Desulfopila inferna: one gene and its partner. The protein of the gene in region 2 interacts with the protein of the main gene of each other region in a pairwise test. Links are inferred from orthologs where the notes say so. Each region holds a gene or a part of one and is shown on either strand. Other genes may lie near its edges.

Region 1 (15,367 bases), on a different replicon or contig from region 2:
GGTTTCGCTCATAAGCGATAACCGCATCCAGAAATGGAGCCAGCATACCACTGCGCCCGATCAAGGCGTCCTTGACGGCATCCGTCACCGGAAGCTTATCCATCACATCTTCCATTTCCGCATCCAGCATGGTGTCCATAAAGGAAAACATGCCAACCATGAATACTTCGAGATCATATTCCGCCAATAAGCTCCTTTTAGCCAGGAGTTCGCAGAACTTTGCCCGTACCAGAGAGAGTCTGACCAGTTCCGTCGGCTTCTCTGTCGCCAGTTCGGAGACGATAACCAGTATAATAAACCTTCTCAGTTCCTTTTCACCAAGGTAGGCAATGGCATGCTTGACGCTTTTCACCTTTTCGAGTCTATAAAAATAAGCAGAGTTGAGGAAGCGCAGCAGCTTATAGCTGATTGCCAGATCCTGAGAGATGATGCGATGCAGATGCTCCAGGGTGGTCGCTTTTTTACTTACCTCGGCCAGCAGGCTGAAAAGAGTGATTTTCACGGAGGCAAGCTCCTTGACCAGGATCTTCTGAGGCTTGCTGAAAAAGTATCCCTGGTAATAATGAAAGCCGAGTTTGTTGGCCTTCTCGAATTCCTCGAGCGTTTCAACCTTCTCCGCCAGAAGTTTTACCTTATAGTCCGAGAGAAATCGGAGAGTTTTTACAATAGTATCCAGAGGAGTCAGGCGTACATCTATCTTGATGATATCGGCCAGGGCAACAAACGGCTCCATCTTTTTTTGAAAAACAAAATCATCGAGAGCAATGGTGTAGCCGCCGGCCTTGAGATTGGCAATCGCCTCAATCACCGCTCCGCTAGGGTTCACATCTTCGACTACTTCGATGATTATCTGGCTTTTGGGAAAGGAATAAGCAGTTTTATTAAGCAGCAGTTCCTCGGTAAAATTGATAAAGCATGGTTTTTTCCCGGAGATGACACCAATACCCTCAGTCAGAAAAACCGAGCTGAGCAGACTGGTCGTGGCCCTGTCGCCGCTCACTTCCGCCAAAGTATTATTGGCATAACCTCTATAGAGCAGTTCATAGGCATGCAGCTTTTTATGAACATTGAAGATGGGTTGTCGCGCTATATAAAAATCCATACCTGATTGAAAATTCCAAACACGTTGTCAATATACACTTCTTAAATATTCAGCTATTAAGGCGAGAATATAAACGTTTTTGGACAACAAACCAAACAAATAGTTAGTGTAGCTGTCGATTATGATTTTTTGGGGGAATAGTGATGCGATGAAGGCCTGGAAGGAAGGTACCGCAAATCTTAAAAAAGAGATTACCACGAACCATCAGATGGCTCAAATAGCCATCAAGGGCTTTGACTAAACCGGGTATCAGGCGGAGCGCTGTTTTGCTGCAAAATATTTCACAATCCGTTGTCTGTTGTCATCGCTGAGATGAGTGAACTGGACACCAATATTTCCACCGTCATCCCTGACAACCCTGGCACCGATTTCTATTATATCATCAGCATCTTCCAAATCCATGGTGATGAGGATCTTCTCTCGCCGGGCAAGAGGCAGACTGGCTGCAGCAATTGCACATCCACTGCCCGAAATATCTGCAACGACACCATGGCCATTCTCAAATTCGGTTTTAAAGCGAACAGGATGAGCGTTTCCGGCAAATCTCAGGGCCTGTCTTTTGCTGCCTGCCTTGGGCTCATTCATGCTAAGGGCGGAATCTGATTATGGTGAATACTCTATCCATGCATCGAGACCATTCATTGTGACGCAGTCTTTGTTTTTTGTAACTATTCAGCAAAAAGCTAAAAACCGGCAGTTTGCCCTGAACTTTAACTGTTCAGAGATAAGCACCCTGACGGGCATAACCTCTCCCGATTCCGGCTGTACGCCGTTAAGCTCAGACTCCGAGCAGCCGGGAAAATTATATTTTAAAATAATCCCTATACCATCGTACAAATCTCTCGATACCGGTATCAATTGAGGTATCCGGCTTATAATCAAAATCCCTGACAAGGCCTTCGACATCAGCATAGGTAGCCGGAACGTCACCAGGTTGTAGCGGCAGAAAATTCTTATCCGCCTTTTTGCCGAGACATTCTTCAAGGACCTGAATATAGCGAAGCAATTGCTCTTTTTTATTGTTGCCGATATTGTACAATCTATAAGGGCAATAGGAAGAAGCCGGATCAGGGGCATCACCGTGCCAGTCAAAGTCTCCCTCAGGTACTTTGTTAATCACCCGCACAACACCTTCGACAATATCGTCGATATAGGTAAAATCCCGCTCCATATTGCCGTTATTGAAGACATTTATCGGCTGTCCCTCGATAATTGCCTTGGTAAAGAGAAAGAGCGCCATATCCGGTCTTCCCCATGGGCCGTAAACGGTGAAGAACCTGAGCCCGGTTGTCGGTAAACCGAAAAGGTGGCTGTAGGTATGGGCCATCAATTCATTGGCCTTTTTCGACGCAGCGTATAAAGATACCGGATGATCGACATTATCATGCACCGAAAACGGCATCTTGGTATTGGCCCCGTATACCGAACTGGAGGAGGCATAGACCAGGTGTTTCACCCGTGAATGTCTGCAGCCTTCGAGAATATTAACAAATCCTACCAGATTGGTATCCACGTAAGAGTGGGGATTGATAAGCGAATATCGGACTCCTGCCTGTGCAGCAAGATTGACGACAGCATCAAATTGATACTGCTGAAAGAGTTTTTCCATACCCTGCCGGTCGCTAAGATCAAGATCGATATGGGTAAAACCGTCGCCTTCGGCAAGTGTCGCCATGCGGTCTCTCTTAAGTTGCGGATCGTAATAATCGTTGAGGTTATCAAGACCCACCACTTCAGATCCATTGGCAATAAGCCTTTGGGCCAGATGTGCTCCAATGAAACCGGCAGCACCTGTTATAAGTATTGTGTTCATCAAAAAAATAACCGGTAGTAAATATTTTGCAGGTCCACTCCATGCTGTCCTGCTTATACTCGCTTCTTCAGATCGAGCTTTTCACGAGTCCATCCATCTTGATGGACTCGTGAAAAGTTAGCATCTGTGATTGCCAAGTAAAAAGCTTCATATTCAAGGAGCGCAAATTTTCTATCATTTCGGTGTACTAAAGTACGTCGTAATGATAGAAAATTTGTAGCAACGAAGAAGATGAAGAGTTTTTACGACGTCATCAATCTTCAAAGTCACCTTCGGGACCGACATTGATATCCAACAATTTCGCTTTTGCTATAATCTTCTCTTCAGTCCACTCGGCGGGTTCTTCGATTCGCTCAGCCTTGGCGCCAAGATCATGCGTGCCCGCCTGTGCAATGATATCTTTGGCAATATCCGCGGTATCAGTGGCATTGAAAACATTGACAAGCATGTTGTAGACAAAATCCTCGACTCTCTTTGCCATGCGCTCTCGAACATCCCGCGACTGTCCCAGCAGGACATTTTCAAACGGCAGATTGAGTTTTTTGAAGTTTCCGCCTTTCCAGCCCTTTTCTTCAGCATAGGCAACCATTTTTTCCCAGTTTTCCTCAGAAACCCCTTCTCCACTGACCTTTTTAAAGTTTCCACTGGCATCCAGGATAGCGTTGCCGTAATCGTTGACCTCCACCCCCCACGATACCATCTGCAGGGCAGTAGCCACATTTGCCTTAGTCGTGTTTGTCTTGTTGGCTATCTCGCGAAGACGTTCGGAACTGTTGCCCGATGTACCGTGCTGGGCGCCGGAAACACCATAAGGTTCAAGACTGCGATGAATATCGGCAGTGAGTTCCACCTGAATGCCCTGGCCGCTTGCTTCGATACCGTGGACTGAACCATTGTTGAGGGCAATCCAATCAGCGAAGATATTATGGGCATTAAGTCCTTTTATAAGAAAGGAGGCGTCATCGACGGTGGAGAGGCCCTCCGCACCCTTGATTTCTCCGACCTCTGTCTCCAGGGAGGCCCATCCGGGAACAAACTCATAGAGTTCGAGATTGGCCAGAAGGTTCTTGTCATCGGGCATATGCGAGGCATCTATGGCAATCGATGTTATGCCGGCATCAAACATTGAAGGGATCTCGACTTTGGCAGAGGCTATATCGTCAGCGCTTTTTATACCATAATGATCGGCATGTATCGCCACCGGAACGGTAATGCCGAGCTCATTGCAAATGGCATCGGTTTGTCTGGCAATATTCCAGAAATTGACATAGCAGTATTTTGATTCCGATTTGGCAATTTCCACGATAATGGCGGAATTGGCACGCTGCGCAGCCTGCAGCGCTCCCCGCAGTACCATGTGGGAGCGGCCGTTGGCGGCAATTGCTATCGCCTTCCCTTTCTTCAGCATTGCTCTATCGATAACCTTACCGCTAACGAGCAGAGCCCTGGAATGAGGGAAAAGCTTTTTCACATTCGGCGGACGACCTATTTCCAGTAGTTTCATAAAAGAGTTATCAGTCATATAAACCTCCAGTCTTCAGATTACGGCTTATTGAATTGGAATTTCAAGATACTAGAAGCATATATCTTTTTTCCCATGAAACCAAGAAAATGAATGATTTTTTTTAATTTCGCAGAGTTTCACGTTTTCTTACGATTTCTTAGAAAAAGCTTTATGATTGAGTTCAATCTTGACGATAATAAGCATAAGACAACCAAAAGGAGAAATCCTGGGTACTGTAACTCCTTTACGGGTTCATCATTCGACAGGTTGAGAAGCGTCACCAAAATCTTTAAATTGCTTTCTGCCGAAAACCCAGACGGCAACGACACTGATTTCGTAAAGAACAATCAGCGGTCCTGCCATCATTAACTGGTTAACAACATCAGGCGTAGGCGTGAGTATTGCCGCAATAACGAAATTGATCAGGAAAGCATACTTGCGGTTGCGATTGAGAAAAGCAACATCAATGACACCGATTTTGGCAAGAAACACCATCAGAATGGGTATTTCAAAAATGACACCGAAGGCAATCAGCAAACGCAGGGAAAGAGAGAAATACTCACCCACGGCAGGAAGGGAGGTAAGGTATTCATTGTTGTATCCGACAAGAAATTTAAAGGCCGGTGGAAAAACCACGAAATAGCCGAAGGCCGAACCACCCAGGAAACAGAGGGTTGATAAGATTGTAAAAGGGATTAAAACCTTTTTTTCATGCTTGAACAGTCCCGGTGCTATAAATCGCCATATCTGCCAGAAAATAACCGGGGATGCCATCAATATACCACAGACAACGGCTAATTTTAGGTAAAAAAAAACCCTTCCTGGTATGAGGTGAAAATCAAAGACGTCCCCTCCGGCAATACTTCTACCAGAGGACGGAAAAACCAGCTGCCGATCGGCCGTATGAAGCCGTAGGAAATACCGAAGCCTATGAAAATAGCGATAAAAGCGATGATAAGGCAGGACCGCAGCTCCCGCAGATGCTCGGTGAGGGCCTGATTTTCAAACTGATTACTTGAATTTAGATCTTCCATTTTTTCTAATTTATTTTACTATTGCCGGAGTGTCAGGATTAAAGAGACATCTTTTACCAGTTGCCGTCGCAATTTGCAATACCTTGCCGGAATATGGACATCCTAACCATCCCTGCGGATTTTGGACCTTTCAGATTGTTTTCCGGCTCTATTTTCTTTTTGCAGGAAGATCTGCCTCAAGGCTCCAGCCAGTTCAGCTGGTTAGGACGATAAATGATAAGCACGCGGCGCCGGAAACACACCGGATTTCCTCTCCGGCTCTCTTTCCAGACTGCTATTTGAAGAAGAACATGAAAACCACCACCGCCCATTGGTATGTCTATATGGTTTCCTGCGCGGACAACTCCATTTATACAGGTATAACGACGAATCTTCAACGACGGATTCTGGAGCACAACAGCCCACGAGGAGGAGCCAGATACACACGAAGCAGACAACCTGTAGTTCTTGTCTATTACGAAGAATATCCCGATAGATCACTGGCAAGCAAGCGCGAATTTCACCTGAAGAAGCTTTCTCCCGGGAGAAAACGTGCCCTGGTTACCTCAACACCTGTTGAATAAAGTGTTTTTTTACCATATATACTGTTTTACAATATTCCGGCTTGTTTTTTTCTTTTTCACCAGGTTTACGTTCGCAGGAGAGACGATTCTTTGAAAAATAAACTGATCCATATAATAGCACCCCGTTTGTCTGACGACATCATCCCCAGGATACTCAACACCCCATCCAGGAACTGATATGACCAGAATATTAGTCGTTGATGATGAACAGAGCATGCGTGATTTTCTCCAAATCCTGCTGCACAAAGAAGGTTACGCTGTCGATACGGCAAATAATACCGATGCTGCCCTGAAGAAGCTGAAAAATTCCGGTTTCGACCTGGTTATAAGCGACATCCGCATGCCGGGAACCAGCGGTCTGGAGATGCTCGGGATGGTAAAGGAACTGTATGCCGATCTTCCCGTTATCATGATTACCGCCTTCGCTTCCCCCGATGATGCAGTTTCCGCCATGAAAAACGGCGCCTTCGACTACATCTCCAAGCCCTTTAATGTCGACGAAATTAAATCTGTTATCGAGTCCGCCACTTCGCAGAAAAGTGAACCGCAATCCCGTGAGCAGCTCGCTGATTCCTTTCCCGGCATCATCGGCAAGAGCAGGGAGATGCTGAAAATCTTCGATCTCATCAGCAGAATCGCTCCCACTCCCGCCAATGTTCTGATCTATGGGGAATCGGGTACAGGCAAAGAGCTTGTGGCCAAGGCAATCCATCTCAACAGCAAGGTCGACGCCGACCATTTTGTTCCAATCACCTGCAGCGCTATTCCCGAAGAACTCATGGAAAGCGAACTGTTTGGCCACGTGAAGGGATCATTTACAGGCGCCATCGGCGATAAGGCCGGACTTTTTATGGAGGCTGACAGCGGCACTGCTTTTCTAGATGAAATCGGCGAGCTGACTCCGATAATCCAGACAAAATTGTTGCGTGTCCTCCAGGAACGAGAAATCAAACCGGTGGGCTCCACAATAATTAAACCGATAAACGTTCGCATTATTGCGGCTACCAACCGAATTCTTGAGGATGAAATTGTAGCCGGACGCTTTCGGGAAGACCTTTTCTATCGCCTTGCCGTTGTTCCCATACGGGTTCCTCCTCTGCGTGAAAGAAAGGGTGACGTGCCCCTGCTGGTTGATTATTTTCTGCAAAAATATTCACGGCTGCTCGGCAAGGAAGTACAGAAAATTTCTTCCTATGCCTTGCAGGTTCTGATGAACTACGACTATCCCGGAAATGTCAGAGAGCTGGAGAACATCATAGAGCGAGGAGTCGCCCTGGCAAGCACCAATATCATTCTGCCGGAGAGCCTTTCTCTTGCCGGCGGTCTGCGGGAAAATAAGCAAAGGATAAGTGGTGAACCGTTATTCCATGCGGTGGAGAATGAACAGGAGTTATTTGATACCGGGCTCGATAAGGTCATGGCCCGTCTGGAAAAGCGTATTATCAGACATGCGCTTGAAAAGACAAACAATTCTAAGATGAAAGCGGCAGATTTGCTGCAGGTTAGTTTCCGATCGCTCCGCTATAAAATCACCAAGTACGGTATCAACTAAGAGATGTTTTCTTTGCGAAGACTCTTGGGACTCTCATTTTCCGTGACCAGAGGTGTAATTCAGATCCTGCGGCAGCAGCTGCTATGGATGTTGCTTCTTCGCATCGTTCTCTACACCTTGCTTCTGGGCGTCACCTATATTTTAAGCGATCTCCATTTCAGCGTTATCATACTGCCCAATTCAGTACTCATCCTCCTGCTGCTTTCGGTTTATACTATTTCGATCGTCTCCGCCCTTATTCTTATCAGGCTGGAAAGGAATCTGCAGAAATTTGGTTTTCTCCAATGTATTCTCGACACCATCTTCGCCAGCCTGCTGGTCTATTCAACCGGCATCTCCAACTCGATTTTCACCTCTGTATACTTCTTTTCGATTATTACCGGCGGGCTGCTTCTGCCACGCCGTGGCGGATTGATCGCTGCGGCAGCGGCCACTATTTCATATGGCTTTATTCTTTTTCTCGAATTCCAGGGAATCGTTCCCGATTATTTCCTGGTCTTCGATTTCAATCCGATGCAGAAGCTTCAGGAACTTGTCAATCTCTTCGCCGTAAAAGGATTAACCTTTTTCCTGGCCGCATTGTTAAGCGCCATGTTCGGCATACGCCTGCATTCAACGGAAGAAGTGTTATCGGATACCATCTACAGTTTCGACAAGCTCTCTCATCTGTATAAGACAATATTTGATAATATCTCCACCGGAATAATTACCACAAATGATCAGCACATCATCACTTCTGCCAATACCGCGGCGCGAAACATCATCGACTATTCCCTGGACGAACTCATTGGCCACGATCTGACCAGGATTTTACCGCACCTGAATCTGAGCAGCAGGGCAACCCGGCAAGCTATCGATTTTTACAAAAAGGACGGCACCAAGATACGTATCGGCTACTCCCTGACTTCACTGCATATGCCCTCAAAAGATCTCTCCGGCAAAAAAATCTCTTCCATCTACGAGGAAGACAGTAAACTTGTAACACTTCAGGATATCAGTGAGATAGAAAAGTTGGAAAGCAAAATACGGCAGGGGGAGAAATTAGCAGCCATAGGAATGATGAGTGCGGGGATAGCCCATGATTTCCGGAATCCTCTAACCGCCATCTCCGGTTCTGCCCAAATCCTGGCCGGCGAATTTTCTTCTGCCGGCTCAGCTGGAAACAAAGAAAACATGATGTTGACTAACATCATCCTGCGCGAATCGAACCGGCTCATTTCAACAATTGCCGACTTTCTCAAGTTCGCCCGTCCCGATCTCGTTGAACGATACTGGTTCTCACTGCTCAACTGCATTGAAGAAGTGCTTCAGGTCTGCCGGGCTGATCCGGAATGGCCGGAGACCAGTACCATCAAAATCGATATTGATCCCAGAACAGATGTATGGGCCGATGAAAAACAATTTTTCACCATAATGAATCACCTGATCCAAAACAGCATAGCCTTTTGTGCTGAAGGGCAGGAAATCATTCGGATACGGGCAAGGGAGCAGACCCTCTCTGACGATAAGGGAAATCTTGTCATTTCCGTAGAGGATAATGGCCCTGGAATCGACAAGGAAATGTATGAAAAAATCTTTGAGCCATTTTATACCAACCGCGCAGATGGTACAGGGCTGGGGCTGACTATAGTCCAGCAGATAGTGGAAGGACACAAAGGTTCGATCAGTATCTCTCGCTCATCGCTGGGTGGCGCGAAATTTACCGTCACTCTTCCTCTCTATTAAGTAACCAAAGAGAGATATCTCAGGTCCGCTGACTATTCCTGCTCCTTCCAGACCCTTGCCCCCAGATTGCTCAGCTTGTCGACCAGTTTTTCATAGCCGCGTTCAAGATGATAGATCCTGGAGATTTCCGTCCTGCCTGAAGCGGCGAGCCCGGCAATCACCAATGAAGAGCTGGCGCGTAGATCCGTAGCCATTACAGGTGCACCTAAAAGACCTTTAGTACCGACACCCTTGACCACGGCCGTATGGCCATCGGTCTGGATATCCGCCCCTAGTCTGCGTAATTCGGCAACATGCATGAATCTGTTTTCAAAAATTGTCTCCTTGATTACCGATACCGAATTACTCAAGGACATCAAGGCCATGAATTGGGCCTGCAGATCAGTGGGGTATCCTGGATAGGGCATGGTTTTTATGTCGGCGCTGCCGATTGAAAACTCCCCGCCACCATTACCCCTGGCTGCGATATGGATACTGCTGCCGTCCTCTTCAATCAGGCACCCTGCTGTTCTCAGTTTATCCAGCAGTGAAGGAAGATGGGAAGGATTACAGCCGCTGATGGTCGCTTCTCCTCCCGTTGCACAGACCGCGATAAGATATGTTCCTGCCTCAATACGATCAGGAATGATTTCACATTCCGCCGGCCTTAGTTTTTCAACTCCCTGAATTGTGAGTCTGTCGGTATCCTTTCCTTCTATCACGGCACCCATGCCGACCAGCATATCGACTAGATTACCTATTTCAGGTTCCTTTGCCGCATTTTTTATGACGGTTGTTCCCTGGGCGAGTGTCGCTGCCATAAGTATATTTTCTGTGCCTGTGACGGATGGTATATCAAAATTAATGCTGCCGCCCTGCAGCCTGCCGTCAATCTCGGCATCGACATAGCCCTGCTCAAGCCGAATATTGACCTTCATCTTCTCAAAACCGCGTATATGAAAATCTATGGGCCTCTCACCTATGGCGCAGCCTCCGGGCAGCGACACCCGGGCCCTGCCAAGACGCGCAAGTAGAGGGCCAAGAACGAGCACGGATGCCCGCATGGTTTTGACAAGCTCGTATGATGCTTCAGAGAATCCGAGCCTGGTGCTGTCGATGTTCAACGAGTAACCGTCATAATGCCAGGTGACGCCAAGGCTTTCCATGAGCTTGAGAAATGTTCTGGTATCACGCAGATCAGGAACGTTGCGCAGTATGTGCCGCCCCGGAGTGAGCAGAGTAGCGGCAATAAGGGGCAGTGCGGCATTCTTGGCACCGCTGATTTTCAGATGGCCTCTCAGAGGAATGCCGCCTTCGATGATGAGCTTTTCCATCGTTCACTCTTGGTATTGATTGGTCTTGGCGTACAGTACGCGATCCCTGCCGCTGTAATCCTTATACGTCTCAATTACTGTAAAATATCTGCCGTTGACAGAAGCGGAGGCAAATTCTTTTTTGACCTCATCTGCCTGGTCGGCCCCGAACTCCATGAAAAACATTCCGGACGGGGTGAGGTAGTTCAGTACTTCCAAAGCGATGCGGCGGATAGATGAAAGCCCGTCCAGACCGCCGTCCAGGGCTATACGGGGTTCAAAATCGGCCACTTCCGGTTCGAGCTCCTGCTCGATCTCATCCCGCCGCACATAAGGAGGGTTTGAGACTATCAGTGGAAATGTTGCCTGCTCCAACCCTGAGAACATATCGGAGAGAAGCGGGGTGATACGCTCTGCAACATTATGTTTTTTACTGTTTTGGATGGTCACGGCGAGAGCTTTCTCGGAGCAATCAAGGGCCCAGACCCTGCAATTCAACTCAATTGCCAAAACTATGGCAATCACCCCGCTGCCGCAGCATAGATCGACACAGCGATCAATTACTGCTTTTGCCTCCTTGACTTTACGAAAAACCGTTTCCAGCAGAAATTCCGTTTCCGGCCTTGGCACGAGAACATCCCTGTTCACCTGGAAAGAGAGCGACCAGAATTCTCTTTCCTCAAGGATGTAGGCGACAGGCTCGCGAGCGGCACGCCTTTCAATAAGAGAAAAGAAGCGCTGAGAGGCATCGCCATCTACCTGATCCATACCATGCAGAAAGAGTTCGGTCCTGCTCATGCTCAGGCAATAGCCGAGCAGCAGTTCTGCATCTCTGACGGCATCTGGTACTCCACATTCACTGAGCTTTTCCTCACCATACCGTAAGAGCCGGGCTATCTTCATATTCCCAAAATGCATCCAACTTCCTACTGCACCTTCTTGAGCTTTTCGGCCTGATCATGATCGATTAAAGGATAAATCACTTCATCGAGTTTTCCGTTCATGATGTTTTCCAGCTTATACAGGGTCAGATTGATACGGTGATCCGTCAATCTTCCCTGGGGAAAGTTATAGGTTCGGATTCTCTCGCTTCTATCACCGCTGCCGACCTGAGACTTGCGATCCTGGCTGATCTTATCATGATGTTCCTGCTCCATCTTATCAAGTAATCTGGCCCGCAACACAGTCAGTGCCTTTGCTTTATTTTTATGTTGGGACTTCTCATCCTGACAGATTACCACCAGACCGGTGGGCAGATGGGTTACGCGCACCGCGGAGTCAGTGGTGTTGACACTCTGTCCTCCGGGCCCGGAGGAGCGAAAGACATCGAATTTGAGCTCATTCATATCAATTTTGAGATCAACTTCTTCAGCTTCCGGCAAAATGGCAACGGTCACCGCAGAAGTATGTATTCTTCCCTGTGTCTCCGTCTCGGGTACACGCTGGACCCGGTGGACGCCGCTCTCATATTTCAGCTTGGAATAGACGCTGTCGCCGCTGATAAGTGCGATGATTTCTTTGAAGCCGCCGATGCCGAGAGGACTTGAACTCATCGTCTCAACACGCCAACCTTCATTCTCGGCAAATCTGCAATACATCCTGAAAAGATCTGCGACAAACAGGGCGGCTTCATCACCACCGGTCCCGGCACGTATCTCGAGAAAGATATTCTTATCATCGTTTGGATCTTTGGGCAGAAGGAAGATACGAATTTCCTGTTCAAGCTTCTTCTTTCTTTCCTGCAGAATTTCATTTTCCTCCCGGGCCATCTCCCGAAGGTCGCTGTCCTCTTTAAGGTCATGAATAATAGTGTTATTGCCCTCAATCTCCTGCTCAACTTTTTTATACTTGCCGTAGAGTTCATTGAGCCGGTTCAGCTGGGTATGCTCCCGCACCACATTCTGGTATTCTTTCTGGTTATCCATTAGAGATGGATCAGAAAGACGTCCTTCCAGGTGAGAGATTTTCTCTTCGAGGTCTTCGAATTTATTATACATTATGATGCCGTAAAAAATAGAATTTGAAATGGCTGAAGACTTTGTTCATCCCGCTCAAGGATAAGAGCGGACACCAGGTATAGCGACTTGGAACCCCGGAATGAAATGAAGTGGCTGAAGATTACGATACCATCTAAGTGCTTCGTGGCAACTTCTACGAGATTATCAAAAATGAAAAAAGTCCACAACGGATGAAAATGTTGTGGACTCTTAATTCTGTATCAGCACGGGGAACCCCATACTTGATGATACTATGCTTCTTTCTTGTTCTCGAAGTGTTTGGCGTATCGCTTCTTGAATTTTTCGATCCTGCCTGCTGTATCAATAAGTTTTTGCTTACCGGTAAAAAACGGATGACAAGCCGAGCATATTTCCACATTTATCTCTTTGTTCACAGAACCAAGCTCAACCTCGTTTCCACAGGCGCAGACAGCCTTAATTTTGTTATATTCCGGATGTATATCTGGTTTCATCTTTCCTGACTCCTTCGAAATTTACATATATCGTTCAATGCTCAAGTTTTCTCATCTTGACTCAAAACGCAAACTTGACAGTATATCCTATCAAAGAATAATTTCAAGCATAAACAGCATCTTTAAAAACCGCAAATGAAGAGTTGTATATTATTCAATCACCTCATAAACAACCGTGGCCAATGTGGCTTGGGCTCAATCCCATAGAATAAGCTCTTACTATAAGTTAATCAACTGAAGATCTCAGATTTCTGTTTGTGTGGCACTACGAATGGCTATGCCATCAACTGTTCATTGAATCCAGAAACTCGGCATTTGTCTTAGAATGTTTCAGCTTATCTATAAGAAATTCCATCCCGTCTGCGGGGTTCATCGAAGCAAGCAGCTTTCGCAGAATCCAGATTCTCTGGATCAGGCTCGAATCAAGAAGCAGATCCTCCTTCCGGGTTCCGGAACGTTTAATATCCATTGCCGGGAAAATGCGTTTATCCGACATTTTTCTATCAAGAATCAACTCCATGTTGCCGGTGCCTTTAAACTCCTCAAAGATTACCTCGTCCATTTTGCTTCCCGTCTCCACCAGTGCGGTAGCTAAAATGGTAAGGCTGCCTCCTTCCTCTATATTCCGGGCTGCTCCGAAAAAACGTTTCGGTCGGTGCAGGGCATTCGCTTCAACGCCACCTGAGAGAATTTTTCCACTGGACGGAGTGACGGTATTGTAGGCACGGGCCAGACGAGTGATGCTGTCGAGCAGGATGACCACGTCTTTGCCGTGTTCAACGAGTCTTTTGGCCTTTTCAATAACCATCTCAGCAACCTGAATATGCCGTTGAGGGGGTTCATCAAAGGTAGAGCTGACAACTTCTGCAGCCTTGACCGAACGTGCCATCTCCGTCACTTCTTCAGGCCGCTCATCTATAAGGAGGACGATGAGATATACTTCCTTGTGATTGCGGACAATAGAGTTGGCTATTTTCTGCATCAATACGGTCTTGCCGGTTCGGGGAGGGGCTACAAGCAGTCCTCGCTGACCCTTTCCGATCGGTGAAAACATATCCATTAGGCGCATGGAGTAGTTGTCGGGCTGCCACTCTAAATTGAACTTTTCGTTAGGGTGCAGCGGGGTCAGGTTGGTATAAATGGTTTTCTGCTTAACTGCATCCGGTGGATCGTAGTTGACGCTTTCCACTTTGAGCAGTGCGAAATAGCGCTCTCCTTCTTTGGGAGCGCGTACCAGTCCTTCAATGACGTCACCGGTGCGCAGATTAAGCCGCCGTATCTGTGAAGGTGAAACATATATATCATCGGGACCGGGAAGATAATTGTAGTCGGGAGCTCGTAAAAAGCCGAAACCGTCTGGAAGAATCTCCAGAACTCCATTGCCGCGCATCTGACCTTCTTTGTCTGACTGCGCCTGCAGGAGTGCAAAGATAAGTTCCTGCTTGCGCATGGAACTATAGCCCTCGATCTTAAAACTACGTGCAAGTTTTACCAAGTCACCGATTTTTTTGACTTTTAGTTCCGCCAAATTCATTTATTGCTTTCTCCTTTCAAAACACAGCGGTATTTTAACAGTGGTAATAAGTTTATCCTTCACAGGTAATCATGACAAAGTTTGCCAAATTCTCCGGCACGGGGCCCACCAGGCAAGCTTTCCCGGTTTAATCAATGATTTGGTTGGATTATTGTATAGATTGGTGAAGAATGAATTATATTATGAAACAGGTCTTTTCTTTAACCCGGTATATGGGCAGGATTTTCTAATTGGTACCTTGGCAAAGAATTTCTTAGTTTTAAAATAGGATTTCGTGAAGGTACTTTCCCGCTTGTGGGTTAGCTTTTTGTTGCTAAGAGTGTTTTTGATCCATCAAGGGCAGGATACTCTTTCCGGTTGATGCTTCTCTTATACGGTTTCCCTTCTCAGCTGTCAAGTGTTTTTGCAGGAAAAATATCCGCTTTCCAATCATTATAAATAACAACTCATCAGGGCTCCAGATGTGTACAAGCAGCCCGGAAGACTTGAGGATGCCTGGATATTATTGGCTGCTCGTGTGCAAAATGGGTGCCCGGAGTCTGCGCTTACTCTGAACCGTTTTATTTTCTCAGCAAATCCAAGGAGAGTGCTTCAACTTGAAGATGGGTTTTTTCCTCGGAACCGGAGTTATCAATGACATAATCGGAGCGCCCGATCTTTTCATCCATATCCATTTGCGCATCCAGAGCCTTGATTGCCTGATCCCTGGAAACCTTATCCCTCGTCACGACTCTGTCGACACATTGACTCCTGGTGGCCGACACCGTCACAACAGCGT
Region 2 (15,363 bases):
CGGTATTCGTAAATAGTGATTGTGCAGGGCTTCTGCCCTTTTCATGTTTACGTTCGTGCCATTATTTAACAGACTATTCCGGAAGACTCCGCAATAGTCTGTTGTTTTTGGTGTCTTTAAGTAATTTTACAATTGTTTGTAAGAACATGCTTTTTAAAGGCACTGCTTATCCGGTATAACCGGGTAGGTAAATACGCATTTCCGGAAAAAAAAGAGCATACGGGGCTGGTGGATAATCCAGTCATATTAGTGGCGCTGGGCATTTCCCTGATGCAATAACTATGGAGTTAAAATGTATAAAAAAGTAGAAGCACAAATAGGTGGGAAAAACATTTCCATTGAAACCGGTAAACTGGCCAAACAGGCCTCTGGTTCTATTGTGATCCAGTCAGGAGAGACCGTTGTCCTGGTGACCGCGGTTGCAGGCAAGGAAAATAAACCCGAGTTGGGTTTCTTGCCGCTGACCATCGAATATCAGGAAAAACTGGCATCTGTCGGCAAAATACCGGGCAACTATTTCAGAAGAGAGATAGGTCGCCCCAGTGATCATGAGGTGTTGACCTGCAGAATTATAGACAGACCGCTGCGTCCTTTGTTTCCCGCGGGCTATGCATCCGAGACGCAAGTTATCGCCACTGTTCTATCCGCTGATACCCAGAATGACCCGGATGTTCTGGCATTGGTCGGTGCATCATGCGCTCTGACCCTCTCCGACATTCCCTTCGGCGGACCTGTGGCCGGTGCCCGGGTTGGATATATAGACGGTGATTACGTTATCAACCCCACGGCGGACGAGCTGCTTGAATCCAGCATGAACATCGTTGTAGCCTGTACCCGAGATGCTGTTGTCATGGTCGAAGGCCAGGCCGACAGCCTCAGCGAAGCTGAAGTATTATCAGCCATATTTTTTGTGCACGAGCAGATACAGCCATTGATAGATCTGCAGGATGATTTGAGGTCCACCAATGGACGCGAGAAAAGAATTATCGAACCACCGCAGATTGATGAAGCCCTTCTGGAGAAGGTAAAAGAGGTTTCCTCCGAGGGTGTGATCAAAGTAGTCACCACGGCCGATAAAATGGAACGGGGTCGTCTTTCCGATGAGCTCAAGAAAAAAGTGATTGCCGAGCTTGATGAAAGCGGCGATCGGGCCGGGGAAATCAGTGATCTGCTGTCATCTTACAAGAAGACGGTCATGCGTAAAATGATCGTTGATGATGAGCGAAGGATTGACGGGCGCTCCTTTGATCAGATTCGTAATATTACCTGTGAAGTCGGTTACCTCCCGCGAACACACGGTTCTGCGCTCTTCACCCGCGGAGAAACCCAGGCCCTGGTGACGGCAACCCTCGGCAGCGAGAGAGACCAGCAGCGCATTGAAACCCTCACTGGCGATGAAAACAGAAGGTTTATGCTCCACTATAACTTTCCGCCATTCTGTGTGGGCGAGGCGCGCATGATGCGAGGTCCTTCAAGAAGGGATGTCGGCCATGGCACCTTGGCGATGCGCGGTTTATCCGGGGTTCTGCCCAGTGAAGAGGATTTTCCCTATTCGATTCGGGTGGTTTCAGAAGTGCTGGAGTCAAACGGATCTTCTTCCATGGCAACAGTATGCGGCGGCAGTATGGCCATGATGGACGCCGGAATACCGATCAAGGAATCGGTATCAGGCATTGCCATGGGACTTATCAAGGAAGGAGACAAGGTTGTTATTCTCTCCGATATCCTCGGCGATGAAGATCATCTCGGCGACATGGACTTCAAGGTGGTCGGCACTGAAGGCGGCATAACTTCACTGCAGATGGATATCAAGATTGCCGGGGTTGACCGTGAAATCATGGGAGATGCCCTTGAGCAAGCCAAGAGAGGAAGGCTGCACATTCTTGCTGAAATGAAATCAGGAATCTCCAAAGCACGTGAAGAAGTGTCAGAATATGCTCCTAAGTATCTGGTTATCAAAATAAACCCGGATAAGATTCGGGATATTATCGGCCCGGGCGGCAAAATCATCAAAGAGATGTCTGCTGAATACGATGCCAAAATAGAAGTTGATGACAGCGGTCTGGTGAAGATATTCACCTCGGATGGCAGCAAAGCTGAAGCATTGATCGAGAAGATCAAGGCGATTACAGCCGAGGTTGAAATAGGCAAGACCTACACCGGAGTGGTAAAGAGCATAAAGGATTTTGGCGCCTTTGTTGAAGTATTGCCGGGAACTGACGGCCTTGTTCACATTTCCGAACTGGATACCAAACGTGTTGCCAAGGTTACCGACGTGCTCAACGAGGGTGACACTGTGGAGGTGAAAGTTCTCGATGTCGACAATAGAGGCCGGATCCGTCTGAGCCGTAAAGCCCTGCTGTAATCGACTGAACGCGTGGTAATTATTTAATGCAAAGCCGGATCGTTATTGATCCGGCTTTTTTTTTGAATTGAAAAAATCAATGAGCGAAGAAATAATCACCTTTTGCCGTCTGGATCGACAGGCCACCGCCGATTTGGGTCTGCCTGCCTATGAAACAGAACATGCCGCGGGCATGGATATCCGTGCCGCGGTTGACACCTTTCTGATCCTGAGGGCCGGCGAACGTGCTCTTATCGGAACAGGACTGGCAGTTGCCATTCCTCCAGGTTTTGAAATTCAGGTACGGCCCCGCAGCGGACTAGCGGTTAAGCATGGTGTTACCGTGCTCAACAGCCCGGGAACGATAGATGCGGATTATCGGGGAGAGATCAAGATAGCGCTTATCAATCTCGGCACGGAGGATTTCCGTATTACCAGAGGAGATCGTATTGCACAATTAGTCGTGGCACCTGTTGTCCGGGCAAATGTGAAGACGGCACTGGAACTCTCCAGGACCACACGGGGTGATGGCGGTTTCGGCCACACAGGCAGGTGATATGCGTTTTTCGGTGCTCGGCAGCGGCAGCAAAGGAAATTCCGTCTATATTGAATCCGGAAAAACGGGGATATTGCTGGATGCGGGATTTTCCGGAAAGCAATTGTGTTCACGCCTGAACAGTACCGGTAAAGCCATCGAATGCGTCGGCGGAATTTTATTAACCCATGAACATAATGATCATATCTGTGGAGCGGGAATACTCTCCAGGCGCTGTAAGATTCCGGTTTTCGCCAATGAAGGCACCTTTCGCGGCGGAGAGAAGAAGATGGGGAGGCTTCATCAGAGAGAAGAGTTTGAAACAGGAGAGAAATTTGTCTTTCAGGATCTCGAAATTCGCTCCTTCCGCACTCTTCATGATACCAATGATCCGGTGGGGTATGTGATCAGCGACGGTCAATACACTCTGGGGTACTGCACCGATACCGGCAAAGTCACCCATCTCATGGCAGCCCGCCTACTCAACTGTGATGGTTTGATCCTCGAATTTAATCATGATCCGGAAATGCTCAGGCAAGGTCCGTATCCACTTTTTTTACAGCAGCGCGTCCGCTCCAGCCACGGTCATCTGGCTAATGACGATGCCGCCGATTTTCTGGGCCGTCTTCTCAATCCGCGGTTACAATACATCGTTCTGGCCCACCTGAGTGAAACCAACAACCTTCCCGGAATCGCCCATGAAGCTGCAATGAAAGTAAAGGCTGATTCGAACAGCACCTTCGTAGTGGCACGGCAGGAGTGTCCCACTACCATCATGGATCTTTCCTTATCGGCCCACCATCATAAATAAATCTGTTTCCCCCTGAACTCCAGCTTCTCCTGGCCTTGGGCCGAGGACTAGGGGGCAAGCAGGCAAATAAAAATCACATTACATGCTGGGTAGGTGGATCCGCTTATCCTTCGGTCTTTTGGGATTGGCTTTATATAGTAGCAGGGTTTTGCCGATGAACTGGACCAGTGAGCTCTGCGAGGCTTCCGGTATGATCCGGGCAGCTTCCTTTTTGTCAACTTCGGAGTTGCTGCCTACCTTTACCTTAATAAGCTCGTGATTGAGAAGTTCGGTTTGCACGGCTTTCAGCAGACTTTCGCTGATGCCCTCCTTGCCGACGAGAACCAGGGGGGAAAGCTTGTGGCCCAGACCTCTGAGGTATTTGATTTGCCGGTTGGTGAGTGCTGTATCTTGAGGTTTTGCTGGAGTATCCATTATATTTATAATTTGTAACCGTTTTTAATAAATTTAGCCTATGAAGGCAATGGCCAGGTATGAGCCGAAGACAAGTGTTTCAGCTCATAAGGTTTTTAACTATTTCAACACCGCCTATCCAGGTACCGATGGCGGATCCAAGACCGGTAAGAATAAAGACCAGGAATACCCGCAGAAGTTTGTTTTTCCACCAACAGGCGAAATGCAGCATATCTTCAGCTACCGTCTCAAATTCCCTGACAACCGGCGGGCATACCATAACCTGGATAAATGCGGTGACATATCCCGCGCCGATCACCGGAGTGAGGCTGGTTATCGGCGCCGCCGCAAAGGCGCCAATAGTAGTGAAAGGGTGGGCCATGGCGAGCACCGCTCCTGCGGCCGATGGTATACCATTTGCTAAAATCCAGTAGAGCAGGTTGGCGCCGGCCACCGATGCTCCTTTTTGGAAGCCGATGGTAACAAGTGAACCGATAATAACAAGAGGTATGGCCCATCCTACAAATTTAAAGGTACGGGATACCGGTGGAATAGTGCTTATCTCCTCCATCAGCGAACTGTTGTCGGTTTGTAGATGTTTGATGATACCACTTATGTGGCCGGCTCCAACGACAGCGACTATTTTCCCACCCGGTGTGGTTCGTATTTTTTCAGCAAGGTAGATATCCCTTTCATCGATAAGTACCCTTTTGACATCGGGCAGAGTATCTCCCATTTCATCCATCAATTCGGCCAGAACGTCCTTTTGTCTCAGCTCGGCCAGTTTCTCCTCACTTACTTCGGTACGATCAAAAAGGCTTCCCAGCAGAGCCGCAAAAAGATATCCTTTCTTGAAAAATGAGGTGGATTTCCAGGTTCTGCGCAGAGTAATGCGCACATCCCTATCGCACAGGGCAATGGGTATCCCGTGCCTGTCTGCGGTTTCCGCGGCGGCGAGAAGTTCAGCACCGGGGGTGACGCCCAGTTGGCTTCCGAGTTTCTTCTGATAGGAGGCCATCAGCATATTGATCATCAGTGTCGACAGCTGTTTGTTTTTGATAACCTCTTTCAGATCCAGGGCCTGCCAGCGTTTCTTCTCCATCAGGACCTTATATCGCTTATCGTCGAGCTCCAGGCAGACGGTGTCAGGGTTTTCAAGAGTGATTACCTGTCTGACAAGGTCAACTGATTCCTGTGATATATGCGCAGTCCCTATGAGCAGGACTGTTTTTCCTTCAAGATGGAGTATATGGACATCATCCGAATGTTGATTCCTGACAAGTGTGTCTTCGAGCATGAATATGAGTAATTTTAAAAAAGGGGAGGATAATTGCGCTGCACCACGCACGTAAGGTCTAGCCCTACAATGGCAACGAAAGGTTCAGTTGTAAAGAGAATTCGAAACGTATCCTGCTGTCAAAAAAATGATCTTTGACATCGGCAAAAGCCCGGCACAAAATCCTGCTTGCCAAAGCAGTTCTCGAAAACCACTCATTGTCTCAGCAAAAGGGCTGTGGCCGGGAGTTCGCCAGCGCTGTCTTCATCTAGACATCCTTTACTTTCAGCTTACTGCCCGGATGGATGAGGTTGGTATTCAAATTGTTCCAGAGTTTGATCTCTTTGGGCGAGGTATTGAAGCGGCGTGAAATTTTCCAGAGAGTGTCGCCACCCTTAACCTGATACCAGCTAAACGCTTCATGGGCGGACGTTTCCGTTACGGGAATGTTCTTTTTATTATCAGCAAAGACTATAAGGTTATTGTCGGTATCCGCAGCCGCTGTTTTCTGCGGATTTTTTTGAGCGGAGGTGGAGGAGGCTAAAACAGCGCCGTCATCTATTATATAAAGAGCAAGCTGCTGCCCCTCCCGAATCTTATGGACGCTTTTAAGCCCATTCCAGGCAACGATCATCTGCTGAGGAACCGAATATTTCGTGGCAATTTTTGAAATGGTTTCACCACGCTTGATAGTATGCAGGATCAAACTGTCGCTTGAGTGAGCAATGGCCGAGCCGTCTTTCGGCAGCAGCTGATAATCAACAACGCTATAAGGGATACGGAGACGCTGCCCACGCTGTAAGGTACCGCTACGTAAATTGTTGACCTTCAGGATCGTGGTCTTGTTGACGTTATATTTGTTGCAGATAGCCGTAAGAGTTTCGTTTTTTGCTATTATATGTGTTTTATAGCCTGTTTTGACGACACTGTGCAGTCTGCTGAGATTGGCCGCCGCAAGGCTGGAAGTACCTTTGGGAACATTGGCAAGATATTTTGATTGATTAAGCGGGGTTCTTCCTGTTTTCAGCTCCTGGTTGAGGAGTCCGAGTTCCTTTTCGGATCCCCCGCTGACAAGGGCCAGGGCGTTGATGCTCAGACCCGGGCCGACTTCAATGGTGTCGTGCTGGAAGGGAGCTTCGTAGCTGATATTGTTGAAACCAAATTTTTCCGGGTTTTTGGCTATAATCATGGCAGCGATGAGTTTGGGGACATACCGCTTGGTTTCAAGACTGAGATATTTTTTTTCGGCAAGCTCCCAAAAATCCTTGGTTTTGAAACGTTTTAAGCCATATCCGATTTTACCGGCGCCGGCATTATAGGCAGCCACCGCCAGGTGCCAGTCATTAAACTGTGCGTAGAGATCGCCGAGAAAGGCGACGGCGGCCTTTGTCGCCTTTTCGGCGTTGCGGCGTTCATCTACATACTGATCGATTCTGAGATTATAATCCTTGCCGGTCCCTGACATGAACTGCCACATGCCAACGGCCCGGGCTCGCGAATAGGCGCGCTGATTAAAACCACTTTCGATCATGGCCAGATAGATGAGGTCTTTCGGCAGACCCGCTTTCTCAAGCTCTGCATGGATAAGCGGCATATATTTTGAGGAACGGGCCAACCAGCGTTTAAAATGTTTTTTCTGCTTGTTCTGAAAGAGGTCGATATACATTTCGACCTGTTTGTTGATAACTATCGGAAAATCATAGTCCTTGACGTCAGCTGCGGCAGGAATCTTTTTTTCCGCCCAGGACCCTGTCTGTTCGAGAGCATTAAGTTCCTGAGTTATGCTTTTTTCATCCTCAACCGGCAGCGGCAGCAGTTCAGCGGGAGGTGTGGATGAATTTTCAGAATCGATCAGGATGACATCTTCCCCCGAATTTACTGCAGGATCATCTATAAAACTGAGAAATGTTTCTTTGGCTGCACAGCCCGAAAGACCGAGGAGAAGACATGAAAGGAGAATAAAGCGGGTTTTTGATATAATCATTATTTGCAAATCATAGTAATATTCTGTTGCCGGAAGCTACCAAAAATAGAAAACAACTACATGCAGGTTGAGATAAGTGGAGTAACAATGTACACTCACTTTTCTATCAGCTTGATAGTAAAATTGGTGTATTTAAACCTTATGATTCCTTGAATTGCAAGCAAAATAGCATTTTAGTACCTTAGAAAAAATCTTTCGGATATTTTTCAGGATGATATTTTCCGTGAATCCGGCTGCTATTGAGAATACTCCCTTGAGTTTCTTATGGCAGGATTTCGCGATGGAAAAAAGAGAAAAAGACTATTATTGCTGTGCCTCATTGATATTACTTAGTTGCCTTCAAAAATGATAAAAAAAATACTGCGGTTTCTTGCAATAGCCCTCTTTCTTTCTGTACTTGGAGGTGGAGCAGCACTTTACTGGTTTGTGGTCCTCCATCCCGGCGAAGAGATTCAATCAGAGAATATCGAAAGCATATTAGGGAAAGAAAGTCCTGTTTTCTATAACGACGGCATCACCCGCCTTGGCGTGTTTTTTGACCAGGCGCACCGACAGTATGTGCCATATGACCGAATCCCCGTCAATTTCATCAATGCCCTGGTGGCCTCCGAAGACAATAGTTTCTTCTCTCATTTTGGCTTTGACCCTCTAAGTATCATGCGGGCGGCCTGGATGAATATTCAGTCCGGAAGGATAGTACAGGGTGGATCTACATTGACACAGCAGACCGCGAAAAACCTCTTCAAAAGAAAAAACCGCACCATACAAGCGAAATTGAAAGAGCTGCTTTTTGCCTTACGTCTCGAATATCACTACCCCAAGGAGAAAATCTTCGAGTTTTATGCCAACCAGTTCTTTGTCAGCGGCAATGGTCATGGATTAGGTATTGCCGCGCGTTACTACTTTGATAAAAAACCCGAGGAGCTGACTCTCCTGCAGTGTGCCTATATAGCCGGAAGCGTCAAGAGGCCGAATTACTATAATCCTTTCATCAAAAAGTCGGAGGAAAATAGAAAGAAGGCGCTTGAAAGAGGAAGGACCAGAGTCAACTACGTTCTGGCAAAAATGCTCGAGCTTGGAATGATCAGCGAATACGAGCAGGGCGTTGCCACATTCGGTGATATAGGATTTTCCAAAGGCGAGGTCGGCTTTCCTCTTGATTATGCCATGGATATGGTCAAGGACGCAGTGACCTCGGTTGAAATTACCGAGGCTTTGGAAAAACATGAAATTACCAATATTTCCACATCAGGCGTGCGTATCATCACCACCATCGATAAAAAAATGCAGGAACAGACGCTGTACTCTCTGCGCCATGATATTTCCCGTCTGGATGTGCGTCTTCGCGGATATGAACGCGAGCAGGTGCAGAAAGAGTTGCAGGAGCTTACCTATAAGGGCGACAAGCTTTTCAAACAGCATGCCTTTCTCTTTGGTGAAATTGTGGAGGTTTCAAATGATGACGGCTCTCCGCTGGTCACTGTCGATCTGGGCCATCGTGCCAGAACCGGCGTGATAGACAAGAGCGGGCTTTCACGGCTGGTGGCCGCCAGAGTGCGCTGGCAGAAAAATCCCTGGAGTGTTGCCGGCGCAAAGGACTACAGCGCCTTTCTCCAGCAGCTGCAGCCGGGAGACACGGTTTGGGTCAGCGTTCGCGGAGAAGGTGACGATGGCAGGATACAGCTCGATCTGGAAAAATATCCACAATTAAACGGCGGGGCACTGGTTCTTAAAGACGGCATTATCAAAGCGGTGGCCGGAGGAGTGGAGAATCGCTTTTATAATCGGGCCATTTATGCCAGAAGGACGATGGGGTCATCCTTCAAGCCTTTTGTCTTTGCGGCGGCACTGCAGTTGGGGTGGAATAGCACAGATCATCTGCGGAACTCCCGGGATGTTTTCATGTACCAGAACCAGCCATATTTTCCCCGTCCCGATCATCATTCGCCTTTTGATGAGGTTTCACTGAGCTGGGCGGGTGTCAAATCGGAGAATGTTGCCTCTGTCTGGCTGCTCTCACATCTTTGCGATAAGCTGACCAGTGAACAGCTCCGTGAGGTGGCGGAGCATGTCGATATGGCGCCGACTGTCGTCGATGGTGAGCAGGAACCCTACTCCCGTTACAGGAGCCGCATCCGCGACAGGTATGGAATTGTCATAAATCTCGACACCCTGCGTAAAGCCGCATTTCAGCGTGCCCTGGAAAATATAGAAACGGATTTTATCTTTGCAGGCAGAGACCTTGAGCATAAACGTTTACAGAAGATGCATTATGGTCTGGGGTTTGCGGATATTAAAAAGTCTATTGAAAAAGAACTCAAAAATCGATCGTTGAGCCAGAGTGCCAGGGAAGAGCTGGAGCTGCGCCGGGAAATAGTGGCTGAAAGTTATCTTGATTATGAAAATCTTCACCGCAAGTTTGACAATTTCAGACAACGGCACCGCAGCGATAGAACATTCGCCTCCGTATACTATCCGGAGTTGGTGGAGGATACCATTGACGAGAGCGAGGAAGGTGCCGAGGGTCGATTATTCTATGACGAATTTGCCGGACGCTATATCTTCCTGGAAGATATATCCCGGAGCGGAGGAATGATTCCTTTGTCCGGGGCTCGTCTGGAGCGGATGCTGACAGCTATGAGTGAGACGCAGAGAAAAAATTTCTGGAATGATGTTTATCTGAATTCCGAAATTTCGGTGGAGGGTTTCGAATTGATACAGCAACAGGTTTCCCGTGAGATGGAAACTTTGCGACAACAGCAACCCTACAGTATGGATACACTCGAGCATATCAGTGATTTCAGAATACTGGTCGGCCTTAGATATTTAATAGCACTTGCTCAGGAATTCGGAGTCAACAGCGGCCTGGCCCCGGTGCTGTCCTTTCCGCTTGGATCGAATGTAGTCACGCTCTTAGAAACCCTGCGCCTTTATGAAGGACTGACGACCGGCAAAGTGACTCTGTCCGGCGTCAATGAGGATGACAGCCGAGATTTGCTCAGCATCATCGATAGAATTGAATCATCGGGTGGAGAGATCCTGTATCAGCCACAGCGGATTAGCCGGGACCTCGTAGCTCCGGAAACATCCGCAGCGATAGGACATGTGCTTGAAAATGTAGTAAAATTCGGCACAGGGAGATATGCAGATAAGCATGTCAAACTCACCGGCTCGGCGACTCAGGAGAAGGACGAAATAATCGACGGCCTGGGCCTGTCTATTCCGGTTCTGGGAAAAACCGGGACGGCCAACAGATATACCAATGCCTCGTTTTTCGGTTATCTTCCCGGATTTTCCAAGGCTGACAACACTCTTTCGCTGAGCGATGGTTATGCCGTCGGAGTGTATGTCGGATTTGATGATAATGAGGCCATGAGGAAAGGGGCTACCAGAATATCCGGTTCTGCCGGAGCACTGCCTATCTGGAGTGAGATTGTCAATGCGATTGTGCAGAACGATGGATATGCTAACCAACTCGATGTCGTCGATCTCTCTTTTTATGGATTGTCGCTGAAGCGCCCTGAAATAGGACAAAAAAATATTGCGATTTCCACGGATAAGGGAGGGATCATTCCGCCGGGTGCTGCGGGAATCATAGATTCTCAGGACAGGTATACTCCTTCGATATTGACATTCGGCACTTTGGATGACCAGGGAGGGTTTCTTCCGACACGTCATTTTCTCCCATACTGGCGGGTGTCTTCTCTTGTGGAAAAGACCCTGACCAGGTAAAAAATCCCAGGATATGCTTCATTGTTTTCGGGATCGGCATGACTTCCTGGATTTTATTCCTGCTCCTTGCTATGATATGGAATATGTCTATTATAATGCGGGTAAAGAGCGGAGATAACAGGCTGTATCCGACCGCAAAATCCAGGAGCTGTAGACCTCCCTGCAAAAAAGTGCGGCAGGTGCAACCAGTTTGATTAGTTAAACTATTTTAATTTGTTACCGATATGACAGTAACAGGTAAAACCAACGCGGGGCGAATATCTCCTCCCGGAAAAATGAAGAAAATTAAATAACGTATGAAAATGTCTTCCTTAAAAATACCGGTAGTATGTGTCATTTGTGCTCTGCTGTTTACTGGCTGCGGCTCCCCCCCGAAATACGCACCACCGCTGCAGGAGGAGAGTTATGGCAGAGAGAGCAGAGAGAGCAGAGATGGAGATGGCTCCTATCCCGGAGTAAGCAGCTCTCCGGTAGATTTTGACTCGCAAAAAGAAATCACCCAACCCCAGGAAATACGCCTTCCTTCGGAGACAGCGAGAGAAAAGGATTTTGTCCAGATCCAGGGCCCTCTGCCGACAATGACGTATGTCAATGACCGTATATTTGAATATGGTCGAAAGCTTGATCATTGGAGAGAGATAGATGCCCGCTCGGCAGCACTGGAGATGAGCCGCGAGGATAGCGAAACCATGGTCGGCTGTTTTGTGGATCTGCAAAAGGTTCTGAATGGCTATAACCGGCTTCGCGCCGATATGCTGCAGCTCAATACCAGCAGCGCTCATCTGATAATAAGCGGTGAAGATGTCATGGATTTGCAGAAGCGCGATATTTCTTTTCTGGAATCCATATGCGGGAAATTACTTGCTCCCGAAGGGGATGAACTGGTCGACTGGGAGAACAGGGAGGCCGATGCAGATTTGCCGCAGCTGGAAACCATAATCGAGAGATACACGGACAGCCGTGAATATGAAGAGGTTGTGCAGGCCTGGCAGCGAATCCCCGAGCAGCAGAAGGAAAGAGTTCATTTGCGCACCAAGATCTTCTATGGCAATGCCCTGATGTTTTTGCATCAGGAAGAGAAGGCTGCGGAAATATATCAGCAGATAGTCGATGAGATGTCGGTCTCGGACGAGCAGAAGACCGATCTGCTTTCATTACGCCGGATACTGGCGGATCTCTATACCGCATCGGGCAATTACACTGCCGCGGAGAGTCAGTACCTCAATATCTCACGAGACTACCGGGATCTTGGCAGCATAGAAGAGTGGTCAAAACTGCAGCTTAATATTCTGGAAAGGAGCGAAGAAGGTGGTCCGGAGCTCACGAAATACTCCAATCTGCTGCGCAACTTTCTCGGCTTTATTCCGGAACGGGACGGTTTTAAAATTGTCTGGGATGCCGAAAATTTTCTGGCCGACTTTCCCTATTCCGCTGTGGCCTCCAATGTTGATATCATCAAGGATACGGCCCGGCAAAGAGCCCAGCAATGGTTCGAGCAGTTCTTTGTTGAAGTGGACGATTTGGCAGCGGAACAAAAATATCTTGATGCCATAGAAAAACTGGAAGCGATCCCGGGAGACATTATCAGTCTTGAACAGAAGGAGAAGATAAAGGCGCGAACCGATGAACTTGTTCTTGCTGAAGCCGTCGAGCGGGAAACCCGCAAGATCGAGAAAATGCAGGAGTTACAGACCCGCTGGAATGAAGGAATGGTAAAGGTCGAAGAGGGAGACTATGATCAAGCCATAACCGCTTTTCAGGCATTGCTGCAGACGGAGTATCACGCCAAGGCCGAGGATAAAATAAAAGATATTACCCTTCTTGCCGCCAAATCGGACAGGAGGGCTGCCGCAGATCTCTATATTCGCTATACCAAGACATCGGATGTCGAGATGAAAAAGAAGCTTCTCACCGAGTCGAGACGGCTTCTTACCGAAATACTCACAAAATATTCCGATGTGGACATACTGGATAAGGTCCAGGATAATATCAGCAGGGTTGAACAGGAAATGAATACCCTGGATCCCAACCTTCTGCCTGCCATCAAAGCGGCTGAAAATGGTGGCAGTATGGAATTTCAGGAGGAGAAGGACGTGGATGATTTTGCTTTTACCCTACCGGCTGATATCGAGCCCAGAAAAAAGACAGGTCTGCAGGAAGGAGACCTGAAGCAATAGAAAGGGCTTAAGTCCTAAATTTACAGCGGACATTGTCTTGGCAGAAGTTACCGGGTTGCCCCGGGGAAAAATAAAAAAACAGCTCCTTTACGGGAGCTGTTTTTTTATTTGTTTACCCGGGGTTTTTTTACCATATAATAAAGAACAGGAACCGCCATCCTGCTTACCAGAAGTGAGGCGATTTCGCCGAACATGAGGGAGATGGCGAGCCCCTGAAAAATCGGGTCTGCAAGAATGACCGAGGCCCCTACAACAACGGCGAGAGCGGTCAACAGCATCGGACGAAAACGCACTGCACCGGCCTCGGTGACCGCATGGGCCAGCTCCTGTCCCTGTGCTCTGCGCAGTTCGATAAAATCGACCAGGATTATGGAGTTGCGCACCACTATGCCGGCACCGGCCATGAAACCGATCATTGAAGTCGCCGTGAAGAAAGCGCCCAGTCCCCAATGCGCAGGCAGAATCCCGATGAGTGAAAAGGGAATGGCCGCCATGACCACAAGGGGTGTGATGTAATCCTTGAACCAGCCCACCATCAGCATATAAATAAGGATCATGACGACGCAGAAGGCAAGGCCGAGGTCGCGAAAAACCTCCAGGGTGATGTGCCACTCCCCGTCCCACTTCAGTGCTACTTCATGCTCCATAAAGGGCTGGTTGAGATTATATATGGCAACATTTCCCGCCCTGCCGCCAAACTGCTCCGCCTCCAATTGCTTTATCCGCTTATTCATTGCGAAGATGGCATACACCGGGCTTTCAACGCTGCCGGCCACATCTCCGGTAACATAGATCACCGGTTTGAGATTTTTCCGGTAGATGGTCTGAGCCACTTTTTTTTCTTTAACCCGGACAAGTTCCCGCAGCGGTACCAGGGCAGATTCGGGCGACATGTCCGGGCGTACTGAGATATTGAGCAGAGAGTCGATTCGGGCCCGAAGATACTCTGGCAGCTCGAAAATGATGTTGATCTCTTCTTTGTCGCTGGCCTTGTGGTACAGGGCAATGGAAGCGCCCCGGACGGCAATGTCAATGGTTTTAGCAACGAGTTCTTCCGATACCCCATTCAGAGCCGCCTTTTCCTTGTCGACGGTGATGATCTTTCTGTGTCTTTCCTCTTCCCTGAACCAGTCTATATCGACCACTCCCTCGGTTTCGGCAAATATCCGCTTTACTTCTTCTGCCAGTTCTATGCGGGCTTCCTCCGTCGGGCCGTAGATTTCGGCAACAAGAGTCTGCAGTACCGGGGGGCCGGGAGGCACCTCGGCCACGGCCACGGCCGCTCCGTACTGCTCTGCTATTAGAGCCAGTGCAGGACGAATTCGCTGAGCGATATCATGGCTCTGGTCGCTGCGTTCATCTTTTGGCAGAAGATTGACCTGAATATCGGCAACCTCCGGTCCCTTGCGCATGAAATAATGACGAACCAGGCCGTTGAAGTTATAGGGCGAAGCGATTCCGGTGTAAATCTGATAGTTGTCCACCGCAGGGTCCTTGGCAACGGCCTCGGACATCTGCAAAGCAACCCGTGAAGTCTGTTCGAGCGTAGTCCCTTCGGGCATATTGAGAATGACTTGAAATTCACTCTTGTTGTCAAAGGGCAGCATCTTGACTTTTACCAGACCGAAGTAGACCATCGACATGCTCAACAGCAGCAGAATGATGATTACGGCGAAGAAAAGAATACGCCACCACCCATGTGAAAGCAGCGGATCCATCACCGCATGATAGAGTCTGGTGAAGAAATCGTCGGGAACGTCGTGGTCACCGCCCTCATGATTGCCGGACGCTTTGCCTTTGAGAATATGGACGGCCGCCCAGGGCGTGATGGAAAAGGCGATGAGCAGAGAAAAGATCATCGCCGCCGTGGCACCGATGGGAATCGGTCGCATATAAGGCCCCATCAAGCCGCCGACAAAGGCCATGGGGAGAATTGCCGCTATTACCGCCCAAGTTGCGAGAATTGTGGGATTGCCCACTTCGTCGACGGCTTCGATGGCGATTGTGGAAAAGGATTTATCGCTATTGGCAGGCAGACGCCGGTGGCGCACGATATTTTCCACTACGACAATGGCATCGTCGACCAGAATGCCTATGGAGAAGATGAGGGC

The links.
Region 1: the proteins of yhbY (region 2) and rho interact in binary tests that used the Escherichia coli proteins (3 or more experiments, as listed by UniProt). The link is inferred for Desulfopila inferna from one-to-one orthologs.

The regions. Positions count from the first base shown.
Region 1 is NZ_JAFFQE010000007.1:115,922-131,288, reverse strand. Bases 12,465-15,367 are described here. They hold rho (transcription termination factor Rho), read right to left. Parts: upstream 14,590-15,367; coding sequence 13,339-14,589; downstream 12,465-13,338. Other genes in these bases: coaE (dephospho-CoA kinase), read right to left, coding at 15,150-15,367; rpmE (50S ribosomal protein L31), read right to left, coding at 12,834-13,055; prfA (peptide chain release factor 1), read right to left, coding at 12,465-12,582. In the rest of the region: JWG88_RS16615 (EAL and HDOD domain-containing protein), read right to left, coding at 1-1,102; JWG88_RS16610 (PilZ domain-containing protein), read right to left, coding at 1,352-1,687; JWG88_RS16605 (NAD-dependent epimerase), read right to left, coding at 1,905-2,915; JWG88_RS16600 (class II fructose-bisphosphate aldolase), read right to left, coding at 3,169-4,437; JWG88_RS16585 (GIY-YIG nuclease family protein), read left to right, coding at 5,744-6,016; JWG88_RS16580 (sigma-54-dependent transcriptional regulator), read left to right, coding at 6,195-7,568; JWG88_RS16575 (two-component system sensor histidine kinase NtrB), read left to right, coding at 7,581-9,293; murA (UDP-N-acetylglucosamine 1-carboxyvinyltransferase), read right to left, coding at 9,326-10,606; prmC (peptide chain release factor N(5)-glutamine methyltransferase), read right to left, coding at 10,610-11,503; more of prfA, read right to left, coding at 11,512-12,464. UniProt on the Escherichia coli protein: Facilitates transcription termination by a mechanism that involves Rho binding to the nascent RNA, activation of Rho's RNA-dependent ATPase activity, and release of the mRNA from the DNA template.
Region 2 is NZ_JAFFQE010000003.1:379,082-394,444, reverse strand. Bases 2,437-5,335 are described here. They hold yhbY (ribosome assembly RNA-binding protein YhbY), read right to left. Parts: upstream 4,105-5,335; coding sequence 3,769-4,104; downstream 2,437-3,768. Other genes in these bases: JWG88_RS09975 (TraB/GumN family protein), read right to left, coding at 4,184-5,335; JWG88_RS09985 (MBL fold metallo-hydrolase), read left to right, coding at 2,902-3,690; dut (dUTP diphosphatase), read left to right, coding at 2,445-2,900. Outside these bases: rpsO (30S ribosomal protein S15), read left to right, coding at 1-16; pnp (polyribonucleotide nucleotidyltransferase), read left to right, coding at 293-2,365; more of JWG88_RS09975, read right to left, coding at 5,336-5,380; JWG88_RS09970 (LysM peptidoglycan-binding domain-containing protein), read right to left, coding at 5,628-7,343; JWG88_RS09965 (transglycosylase domain-containing protein), read left to right, coding at 7,689-11,075; JWG88_RS09960 (tetratricopeptide repeat protein), read left to right, coding at 11,372-13,252; JWG88_RS09955 (efflux RND transporter permease subunit), read right to left, coding at 13,357-15,363.